Regions from separate parts of the Glutamicibacter sp. BW80 genome, predicted to be linked through region 2. Evidence: riboswitches for the same ligand, from Rfam matches in the RefSeq annotation. Region 2 holds a riboswitch; each other region holds the start of a gene.
The links. Region 2 has a riboswitch for thiamine pyrophosphate ahead of thiC (phosphomethylpyrimidine synthase ThiC). Riboswitches for the same ligand answer to the same signal wherever they lie in the genome.
Positions count from the first base shown of each region.

Region 1: it holds a riboswitch for thiamine pyrophosphate, as region 2 does, so the genes downstream of both, thiO (glycine oxidase ThiO) here and thiC (phosphomethylpyrimidine synthase ThiC) in region 2, are expected to answer to the same signal.
Region 3: it holds a riboswitch for thiamine pyrophosphate, as region 2 does, so the genes downstream of both, thiM (hydroxyethylthiazole kinase) here and thiC (phosphomethylpyrimidine synthase ThiC) in region 2, are expected to answer to the same signal.

Region 1 is NZ_NRGV01000026.1:2,562-5,834, reverse strand. Features, by position in the region: gene CIK76_RS06180 (thiazole synthase) at 1-501, opposite strand, end outside; gene thiS (sulfur carrier protein ThiS) at 504-749, opposite strand; gene thiO (glycine oxidase ThiO) at 762-1,880, opposite strand; TPP riboswitch at 1,876-1,981, opposite strand; gene CIK76_RS06165 (GNAT family N-acetyltransferase) at 2,061-3,029, shown strand.
Region 2 is NZ_NRGV01000001.1:19,620-22,892, reverse strand. Features, by position in the region: gene thiC (phosphomethylpyrimidine synthase ThiC) at 277-2,019, opposite strand; TPP riboswitch at 2,017-2,124, opposite strand; gene CIK76_RS00100 (MFS transporter) at 2,319-3,273, opposite strand, start outside.
Region 3 is NZ_NRGV01000001.1:250,719-253,991, forward strand. Features, by position in the region: gene thiD (bifunctional hydroxymethylpyrimidine kinase/phosphomethylpyrimidine kinase) at 1-206, opposite strand, end outside; gene thiE (thiamine phosphate synthase) at 203-844, opposite strand; gene thiM (hydroxyethylthiazole kinase) at 837-1,631, opposite strand; TPP riboswitch at 1,621-1,715, opposite strand; gene CIK76_RS01150 (GntR family transcriptional regulator) at 1,750-2,118, opposite strand; gene CIK76_RS01155 (hypothetical protein) at 2,115-3,273, opposite strand, start outside.

The DNA.
Region 1 (3,273 bases), on a different contig from region 2:
CATTCCGGAGCCGATCGGGGATCCGGCCGGCATGACCGCTGCCACGCCGAGCTGTTCGAGCCGCATGGCCAGGGCCGGATCATCGTTGGTGTAGGCGAACACCTTAAAACCGTCGGCGACGAGTTCTTCGGCCGCGGCGAACAATTCGATGGGATCCGGCAGCAGCGTATGCTCATCGGCGATCACCTCGAGCTTGATCCAGTCGGTTTCCAACGCTTCGCGCGCCAGCTGGGCGGTGAGCACCGCATCTCGCGCGGTGAAGCATCCGGCGGTATTGGGCAGCGGGCGCACCCCGTTGCGCGCCAGAAGCTCGTACACCGATCCGGAACCGGCCGCGGCGAAATGGCGAATGGCGACGGTGGTCAGCGCGGTGCCCGAAACATGCAGGGCCTGCTCGAGGGTATGCATCGAGGTCGCCCCGCCGGTGCCGAGAATCAGCCGGGAGTCGAAGCGTTCCCCGGCGACCTCGAAGCCATCGGTGTCAAGAGTTAGCTCTTCCATCTTCAGCCTCCCTGAGCCGCGGTGACGAGTTCAACCCGGTGGCCGGGCTTCAGCTCGAAGTCATTCCAGCCACTGCGCGGGACAACTGCCGAGTCCACCGCCACCGCAACGCCTAAACGCGACCCGTCGCTGGCCCGTCCGTCCGTTCCGATGCTCTTTCCCAAGTGCGCCGCGAGCAGCTCGCGCACGGTGCTTCCCGCCGGCACGGTGGCCGCCTCGGTGTTGAGGATAAATTCGATCTGTTGCATCTTCTCTGGCTCCTAAAATGGTGTGCTGTTGGCGAGTTGCGCGCCAAACCTATCGAGTGAAACGCTGGTCAGCTGTTGTGCATCTGCCGGGTTCCCGAGCAGCAGCTCGGTCCCCAGCCGTGCGCCGAGCGGGGTAAGCAGCACCCCGTGGCGCGAATAACCGGTGGAAACCACCAGTCCCTCATCTACGCGTCCGAGCAGCGGCCGATCATCGGGTGTCGCCGGTCTGGCCCGCACGATCGCCTCGTTCAAGGTGGTGTCGACGATGCCCGGCACGAGCCTGCGCGCATTGTCCAGCAGGGCGTGCATTTCTCCCACGTTCACCTGCTCTTGGCCGTCCTCGCGGCTCGACGCGCCCAGCACGAGGCTTCCATCGGTGCGTGGCACCAGGTAGACCGGCTGCCGATGCACGATTCCGCGCACGGTGTGCTTGATCAGCGGCGCGCCCACCGGTCCTTGGAGCCTGAGGATGTCTCCGTAGACCGGGCGCAATGGCAGAGCCGGCGCACCTGCTAGCGCGCCCAACCCGTTGGCAAGCAGTACCTGATCGCCATGGATTTCTTGGCCAGTTGAGGTAAGCACTCCACTGGTCCGTGATCCCTGGCGCAGCAGCCGCACCGCCGTTTCGCGCACGATCGACCGGTCAAGCTCATCGATCAGGATGCGCAGCAGGGACCGCGGGTCCAGTTGCTGGTCTTCGGCGCAGCGGATGGCGCCGGCGATGCCGGTGGCAAGCGCCGGCTCGAGTTTGCGTGCCGCGCTGCCCAGCAGCCGCTCGGCGCTGAATCCCAGCGAGGCTTGCAGCTTCATGAGCGCAAGCAGTGCGTCCATATCCGCGGTTTCGGCGGCGACGACCAGCGTGGAGTTTTCTACGTACGCTGGTCTGCTGCCGGTGGTTTGTTCCACGCGGTCAATGAATGCGGGGTATTCCTTGGCCGAAGTGGCCATCAGGCGGTGAAGTGCGCCCTGTCCCCAGGTGGTTTCGGCGGTCGGTGCGAGCATTCCCGCCGCGGCGTGGCTGGCTCCTAGCCCAGGCGCCGGATCCACTAGCGTGATTTCGGCGCCGCGGGCGCGCAGTTCGAATGCCGTGGCAAGCCCGATGATTCCGGCGCCGACAATGACTATATGCACGAAGGCATTTCCTTCCTACGGCGGCATGACCCGCATCAGGTGTAGCGGTCGGCACATGGCCCTCTCAGCCCAATCGCTGTTGGGCTCCCGCGGAGTACTTGGATTATAAGCATGCCTCAGCTCACTTTGGCGAACTTCATGACTTCAACCTGTGCTTCTGCCTGTGTTTTACTCGTTGGCATGAGCGAATTCAGTGGTCCGGAGGATTTGTCTACCGATCATCGGCTGGCACAGGTTGTCATCGATGGCGAACGGCAACTGCTCTTGCCTGCCGTCCGCCGGGATCGGCAGGCATTATTGCGGCTGCTCCACGCAGATTTCGAAGAGGTTGGTGCCTCGGGCAGGTGCTATTCTCGCGCGCAGATTATCGAGCAGCTGTGCAATGAACCAGTCGTTGAATCGACTAGGGACGAAGTGCATGATCCGCGCGTGCGCAGGCTCAGCGATTCGCTGCTGATGCTGCGGTGGCGAACCAAGCCGGAGAACCTGAGCCAACGCACCTCGCTCTGGGTTCATTCGGCCCAAGGTTGGCAATTGCTCTTTCATCAAGGCACCGGTCAATCTGCGTCGTCCCAGATCAGCGGCCGGCGGCTCGGCGCCGCTGGGCAAACGACGGCATCTTTGCGTCCGCTTCGCCTAGCGGATGCACCGCAAGTCCTCGCGGCCTTCCTTTCGAGCCCGGATATGGCCCGGCAAGGCGAGGTGAGTACGCTTGCCGAGGCCGAAGCCTATGTCCGCATGTTGCTCGAATTCCCGGCCCGGCAGGTTCCGTTGGCCGTCGTCGAGAATTCTGCGCTCGTTGGCCTGGTGTGCGGGATCATCGATGAGGCGAACCTGAGCGCCTGGGTCTGGTATTGGCTGCACGCGGAGCATCGGGGCCGCGGGTTGAGCAGCCGGGCGTTGGCCGCCCTCTCGGCGGAGTTATTCTCCAGCTACCGCTTGCAGCGACTGGAGTTGGGTTTGCGCGTGAACAATCCGGCGTCGAGGATAGTCGCCGAGCGTTGCGGGTTCATTCTCGAAGGACGCGAGCGCGGCAAGTTCCTGATCGATGGCCAGCGGATCGATGTGTTGAATTATGCGCGGTTGCCCACCGATCCCATCCCGCCGATCAGTCCGCTGGAGTTTCGCGCGGAGGCGGCGGGAGGCTGATTTTCTTCGGGGCCGCAGCGGAACGGAATCGAGTAGGTGGGGGTGTCTAGCCCCCACCTCTCACACCACTGTGAGTCTTGTAGTGGCTGGTCTGGGATCAGCTGGCAAGGTAGGAACCAGGCCTCTCACTGCCGGGAACATGACTCATCACACTACTGACCCGTATGGTGTCATTGTCCGGAATTGTCTGCTCTCGGTGGTGGGCGGCCGGCACCTACCCGGCCCACCCCGGTAGCCTGATCAG
Region 2 (3,273 bases):
GGAATCTTGAGTTGGAAGGTCCCGTAGTACCGCTCGGTAGCTGATGCCGAAACGGCGGAAAGGTTTGCCGATCATTCCGTCGACAAATTTCGGGCCTTCGTCTGAACCGTCGGGCTCGGGCCGTCCGGTGAGTTGAACGGTTAAAAGTGAAAAGCTCCCGATGGATACAATCCATCGGGAGCTTTACGATCATCACTCGCACCTTCAATGAGGTACTTATAACTTTAAGCGCGCTTTCTGTGCAGGCACTTTGGCTGCGCTTCGGGTTTCCCGGTTCTAGAGCGTGCCGGGTCCAACGGGTATCTCTTCTCCGACATATACCTTGCCACCGCTTTCAAGGAACTGCCGGCTCTTCTCGGCCATCCCGGCCAATGCAGCCTGTGCCTCGGCGGATCCGTATTCATCCCGAATGTCTTGGGAGATCCGCATGGAGCAGAATTTCGGGCCACACATTGAGCAGAAGTGCGCGGTCTTCGCTGGTTCCGCCGGCAACGTCTCGTCGTGGTATTCCTGAGCGGTGACGGGGTCCAGTGAAAGGGAGAACTGGTCATTCCAGCGGAATTCGAAGCGCGCCTTGCTCAGCGCATCATCCCGCGCCGTGGCGCCCGGGTGGCCCTTGGCGAGATCCGCCGCGTGCGCCGCAATCTTATAGGTGATCACCCCGGTCTTCACATCATCCCGGTTGGGCAGGCCCAGGTGCTCTTTGGGCGTGACGTAGCAGAGCATCGCGGTGCCATAGCGGGCGATTTCGGTCGCGCCGATTGCGCTGGTGATGTGGTCATATCCCGGAGCGATATCGGTGACCAGCGGGCCGAGCGTGTAGAACGGCGCCCCGTCGCAAAGCTCCTGCTGGCGTTCCACATTCTCGCGCACCAGATGGAAAGGGATATGCCCGGGGCCTTCGACCATCACCTGAACATCATATTTCCAGGCACGCTTGGTCAACTCCGCCAAGGTATCCAGCTCGGCGAACTGGGCCGCATCATTCGCGTCCGCGATGGAGCCTGGACGCAGCCCGTCGCCCAGGGAGAATGCGACATCGTAGCGGGAGAAAATCTCGCAGAGTTCGTCGAAGTGGGTGTAAAGGAAATTCTCCTGATGATGCGCAAGGCACCAGCCGGCCATAATCGACCCGCCGCGGGAGACCATTCCGGTGACCCGGTTGGCGGTCAGCGGGATGTAGCGCAGCAGCACACCTGCATGAATGGTCATGTAGTCCACGCCCTGCTCGCACTGTTCGATGACCGTGTCGCGGAAGATCTCCCAGGTCAGTTCGTTCGCTTCGCCGTTGACCTTCTCTAGTGCTTGGTAGATCGGGACGGTGCCGATGGGGACCGGCGAGTTGCGGATGATCCATTCACGGGTGGTGTGGATATCGTCGCCGGTGGAAAGGTCCATCACCGTGTCGGCACCCCATTTGGTGGCCCACTGGAGTTTGGAGACTTCCTCGGCGATCGAGCTGGTCACCGCCGAGTTGCCGATGTTCGCGTTGATTTTTACCAAGAAGGCCTTGCCGATGATCATCGGTTCGGATTCCGGATGGTTGATATTCAGCGGAAGGATTGCCCGGCCGGCCGCTAGCTCGCTGCGCACCAGCTCGACGTCGCATTCTTCGCGCAGGGCCACATAGCGCATTTCCGGGGTGATGACCCCCTGCCGTGCGTAATGCATCTGGGTGACCCGCGTCCCGGGGGCCGAACGCAACGGTGGTGCCGAGCGCCCGGCCCATTCGGCGCTCGCCGTGCCGCGGCGGACCGCGGATCTGCCGTCGTCGTGCAGGTTGCGTTCGCGCCCTGCATAGTTTTCGACATCTCCACGCTCACGAATCCACGACTCTCGAAATGGTTTCAGCCCGGTGGTCGGGTCGCTTCCCGGGCCGCTGGTGCGGTACACCTGCAGCGGTTCGTTCGGCTCGCCGTTGGGGGCATCTGCCAGCTGGATCTGCGTGACGGGAACCGAAATTCCCGCAGACTCACGGTAGGCAAGGGTGTGGGCAGGGTGCTGTTCAAATTGTTCCACTGTGGGAAACTCACTTCCTTCGCCGGCATTACCCGGACAGGTTCAACGGTCGCGGACGGCGCTAGCCCGATCTCAGCCCCTGCGAGGGCACCCGTGTGGTCTCAAACAAGGTATCACGACTGGCAACGTGGTCTTGCAAGGAAGACGAGAAACTTTAAAGTGAAAGGCTCCCGTTGGGCAATATCCAACGGGAGCCTTACGATCATCACTCGCACCTTCAAGGAGGTGTCTACGACATTACCCGGGGTTTCTATGTCAAAGCTGAGCATAAACTCGGCAATTCCGAAGAGTCGGGGCGACTACTTGTTCAGGCTGAGTTCCTGCGATGCGTCGACTTCGATCGCGGGCTTCTTCCCGGCGTTAGGAATGCAGGCCGCCAAGATGGCCGCGACCACGGAAATGCCAGCTCCAAGTATCAGCGCCATGCGGAATCCGGATTCTGACGGTAGTGAAGCTCCGCCGAAATCGGTGGTCATCTGGGCCAGTACCAGGCCGATGACCGCGGCGCCTGTGGTGGTACCCAGTGAACGCATCAGCGTGTTAAAGCCATTGGCCGCAGCCGTTTCGCTGCGGGGGACTGCGCCCATGATGATCGCCGGCATGGCGCCGTAGGCCAGTGCCACGCCACCGTTGATGACGAGGCTGGTGAGCATCAGGCTCCACGCGCTACTCATGCCCAGCAGGGTCAGTCCGTAGCCGACGGCGATGACCGAAACGCCAAGTACCAGCGTGAACTTCGGGCCTCGTGCGTCGGAAAGCCGCCCGCCGACAGGGGAGAGCACCAGCATCATCAGGCCGCCTGGAGCCATCCAGAGGCCGGCTGCGAGAATCGACTGGCCCAAGCCATAGCCGGTCTGCGACGGCAATTGCAGGATCTGTGGCATGACCAGCATGCTGGCGTACATTCCGAAGCCGACGAAGATTGAGGCGATATTTGTCAGCAGCACGCGCGGAATAACAGCGGTGCGCAGGTCAACGAGTGGATCCTTGGTCCGTGTTTCCCAAATGCCCCAGAGCAGCAGCGTGAGGGCGGCGATTCCGAACAGGCCCAGCGTCAGCGGTGCCGCCCAGCCCCAAGAGGAGCCCTTGGAGACGGCAAGCATGAGCGAGATCAGGCCAATGCCCAGCCCAATGGCTCCCAGCCAGTCGAAGCGCTGTCCGGCGGCTCCTGCTGGCAGGGCAGGGATGAGTTTCCAGATGGCGATGACTACCAGCAGCGTGACTACCGCGCTGCCGTAGAACAGGGCGCGCCAG
Region 3 (3,273 bases), 230 kb from region 2:
TCTGCGGACACCGATTCCAGCTGCTTGGCCACGAATTCCGCGTCGACGGCCTGCACCGCATCCACCCCTAGGGTGTTCTGCGCGGTGAGCGCGGTGATCACGGCCATGCCGTAGCCGCCGTTGGCGCCGATGGCCTTCAGATCCGCCTGGATGCCCGCGCCTCCCGAGGGGTCGGAGCCGGCAATGGAAAGAATGTTGAGGCTCATTTGGCACCTTCCCAGCGGTCCAGCAGTTCGGCGCTGGCCGCCTGCGGATCCTCGGCGGCGCAGATCGCGCGGACCACCGCCATGCCGGCGGCCCCGCCGTCGCGCAGCGCCGCGGCATCCGCGGCGGTCAGCGAGCCGATGGCCACGGCGGGCAGCTCGGTGAGCCGCTTGGCCCGCAGGAATCCATCGATGCCCAGCGGGGTGGGATGGTCCTTCTTCGTGGGCGTCGCGCGGATCGCCCCGACCCCCAGGTAATCGAGGTATTTCGCGTCGGCGTTGGCCCCGGTCAGCTGTTCATCGGTGGAAGCGCTGAGCCCGATAATCCCCTCGCCGATGATTTCGCGGGCGTAGCGCACCGCAATATCCTTCTGCCCGATGTGGATGCCGGTGACCGCGGCACCCGCTGCCCGTGCCGCGAGGAATACGTCGATGCGGTCGTTGACCAGCAGTTCGGCCTTGCCGGCGGTGAGTTCTGCCGCCGCGCAGGTAAGTTCGAAGAATTCGCGGGCGGTCTCGTTCTTGGCCCGCAGCTGCACCCATTGCACACCCGCGGCCACCGCACCTTCGATGACTTCCAAGGTGCTGCGCGGCTGGCAGCTTTCGGTGTTGGCTACCAGGTAGATTCCCAGATCACGCATTATTTGCCTCCTCAAGGCGCAGGTTGTGCAATTCCTCGGGGTCCAGCAGCGAGAGTTCGTCGAGGAAGGCCGCGGCGAAACTTCCCGGACCGCGGCCGATGGCCAGGGCCTTTTCGGCGGCCAGTCCGTACAGGCCGTGGGCTGCGATCGCCGCGTCGAACGGGTCTTCGCTCACCGCGAGCATTCCGGCGCAGATTGCACCCAGGGCGCAGCCGCCGCCGGTAATCCCGGTCAAGCCGATCCCGTTGCTGTGCACCAGCGTGGTGCGTTTGGCATCGATGATCGCATCGGCCGCCCCGGAGATCGCGACCACCGAACCATATTCGGCGGCCAACTGGCGTCCGGCCTCGATGGCCGCGTGCACGGTGTCCTGCGCGTCCACTCCGCGCCCGGTCGAGCTCCGCCCGGCCAGCGCCAGAATTTCCGAGGCATTGCCGCGGATCAGGGTGGGGCGCTGGGTCACGATTTTTCGCGCGAAGTCAGTGCGCACCGGCAATGCGCCCACGGCCACCGGGTCCAGCACCCAGGGGGTGCCGGCCTGGTTCGCACCGTGAACCGCTTCGTCCATGGCGCGCAGCTGTTCGGTGCTCGGGGTGCCCAGGTTCACCAGGACCGCGGAGGCCACCGCGGCAAATGGCCCGGCTTCGCCGGGCAGGTCGGTCATGGCCGGAGCCGCCCCGGAGGCCAGCAGCGCATTCGCGGTGAAGTTGGTGACCACGGTATTGGTCAGGCAAAACACCAAAGGGGATTGTTGCCGGTAATTCCGGGCAACGGAAGTCAGGGTCATGCGACATCCCTCCGCTAGTTTGAACTAGTTCAGGTTCGACGGGTCTCATCTCAGTCGGTGAATCCGACACCCCGTGTCACTGGCTAGAGCGTACTCACCAAAGCCGCGGAAGAACAAATTATTGCCGCGCCCGGCGTTGCACCAGCGCCCTGACGGTGGCCTCGTCGATTCCCTGAGCTCGGGCCAGCTCCCACACCCGATCCACCGCTTGAACCAGATCACCGGAGGATTTCTCCATATCGGCTCCGGCGTTCACCACCGTTCCGGCACGCCGCCGGGAGGAAACCAGGCCGGTGGCTTCGAGTTCCTTGTAAGCGCGGGCCACCGTCCCGGAAGCGACCCCCAAATCGGTGGCCAGTGCCCGCACCGTAGGGAGCTTGCTTCCCGCCGGCAGCTCGCCCAAGGAAATCAGCGAAGAGATTTGCGTGCGGATCTGTTCATAGGGCGGAACCGCCGCGTCCAGGTCCACGAAAATATGTTGGCTCATACGCGCTGCGGCACCCTAGTTTCTGGGCGGGCCAAAATGATCACTGCCGGGCAGCAGAAGACGATGATCCCCACGGCCGAAACGTAGGGACCTGCCTCGTAACCCCAGGCCAGCATGGCGACGGCCGCCGCGGTGACTACACGGAGGGCGCGTAGTTCGTGAACCTGGCGATACCAAATTTCTTGCTCCACGGTGACATCCCAAGGCAAGGCCGCACGCCGAACCCACCAGATGTGGCAGGCGGTAGCGGCAAGCAACGCGAGGAGCGCACCCAGCGCAAAGACCGGTTTGACCGGAACTAGACCCCAAAAATATTCGAATGGTGGATTGATCAGCAGGTATGTGGCGCCGATGAGCAAGAGTCCGGCGAGCACATAGACATAGCGCGGCAGGTCTGCGCTGTGCCGAGCCAGTGAATGGGTTCCCCTGGACTTCAGGTGCAGGTAGCCCAGGAACCCGGCATTGAGCACCAAGAACAAGAGGGCTACCACCAGGAGCGACACAATTGCCTGCGGGGCATTCTCACCGGGGCGCGCATTGTCCGCGTACTCGGTCTGCACAAGCGAGGAGGAGCAGGCCAGTGCGATGAGTGTGAGCGCGGTGGTGAGGAATCCAATGGCAAACAAATTTTCGCGCATCCGCAAAAAGGAGGAGGCAGGCTTTGGGCTAGTGGTTCTGGCAAAATTTTCCGGTGGCTTCCACAATGCCATGGCGATGAAGGTGATGAGCATGGCCACGTTAGCGGTGTTTTGCCAGGGTTGATACATGGTGCGATCCAGCGACATAAGCCACGAGGCCTTGTAATGCAGCGACGAGGCTCCAACGGAGGCAAAGGCCAGGATCGAGGTGCGCAGCAGCCGGTTGAGCCAGACTTCGCGCAATACCTGGTTATCGTGGGGGCTGAGCGAACCAAGCGGTTTGCGCAGCAAAATGAAGAGCATCGCGATGAGTAGGGCCAGCGCCAGGGAGGCCAGGTTGATGGCAAACAGGGCCAGCATCTGGTCCGCCGCACGCAGTCCGTCGGTCGCGGACTGCGAAACCCAGGTGCTTCCGTAGGCGTCCGAGGAGGCAACCTCATATTGCGGGGGGACCCCGGTGACGTCGCGGATCATCCACAGGGTAAGACCGGCGCCGAGGAGTACCAGCGCGGCGACG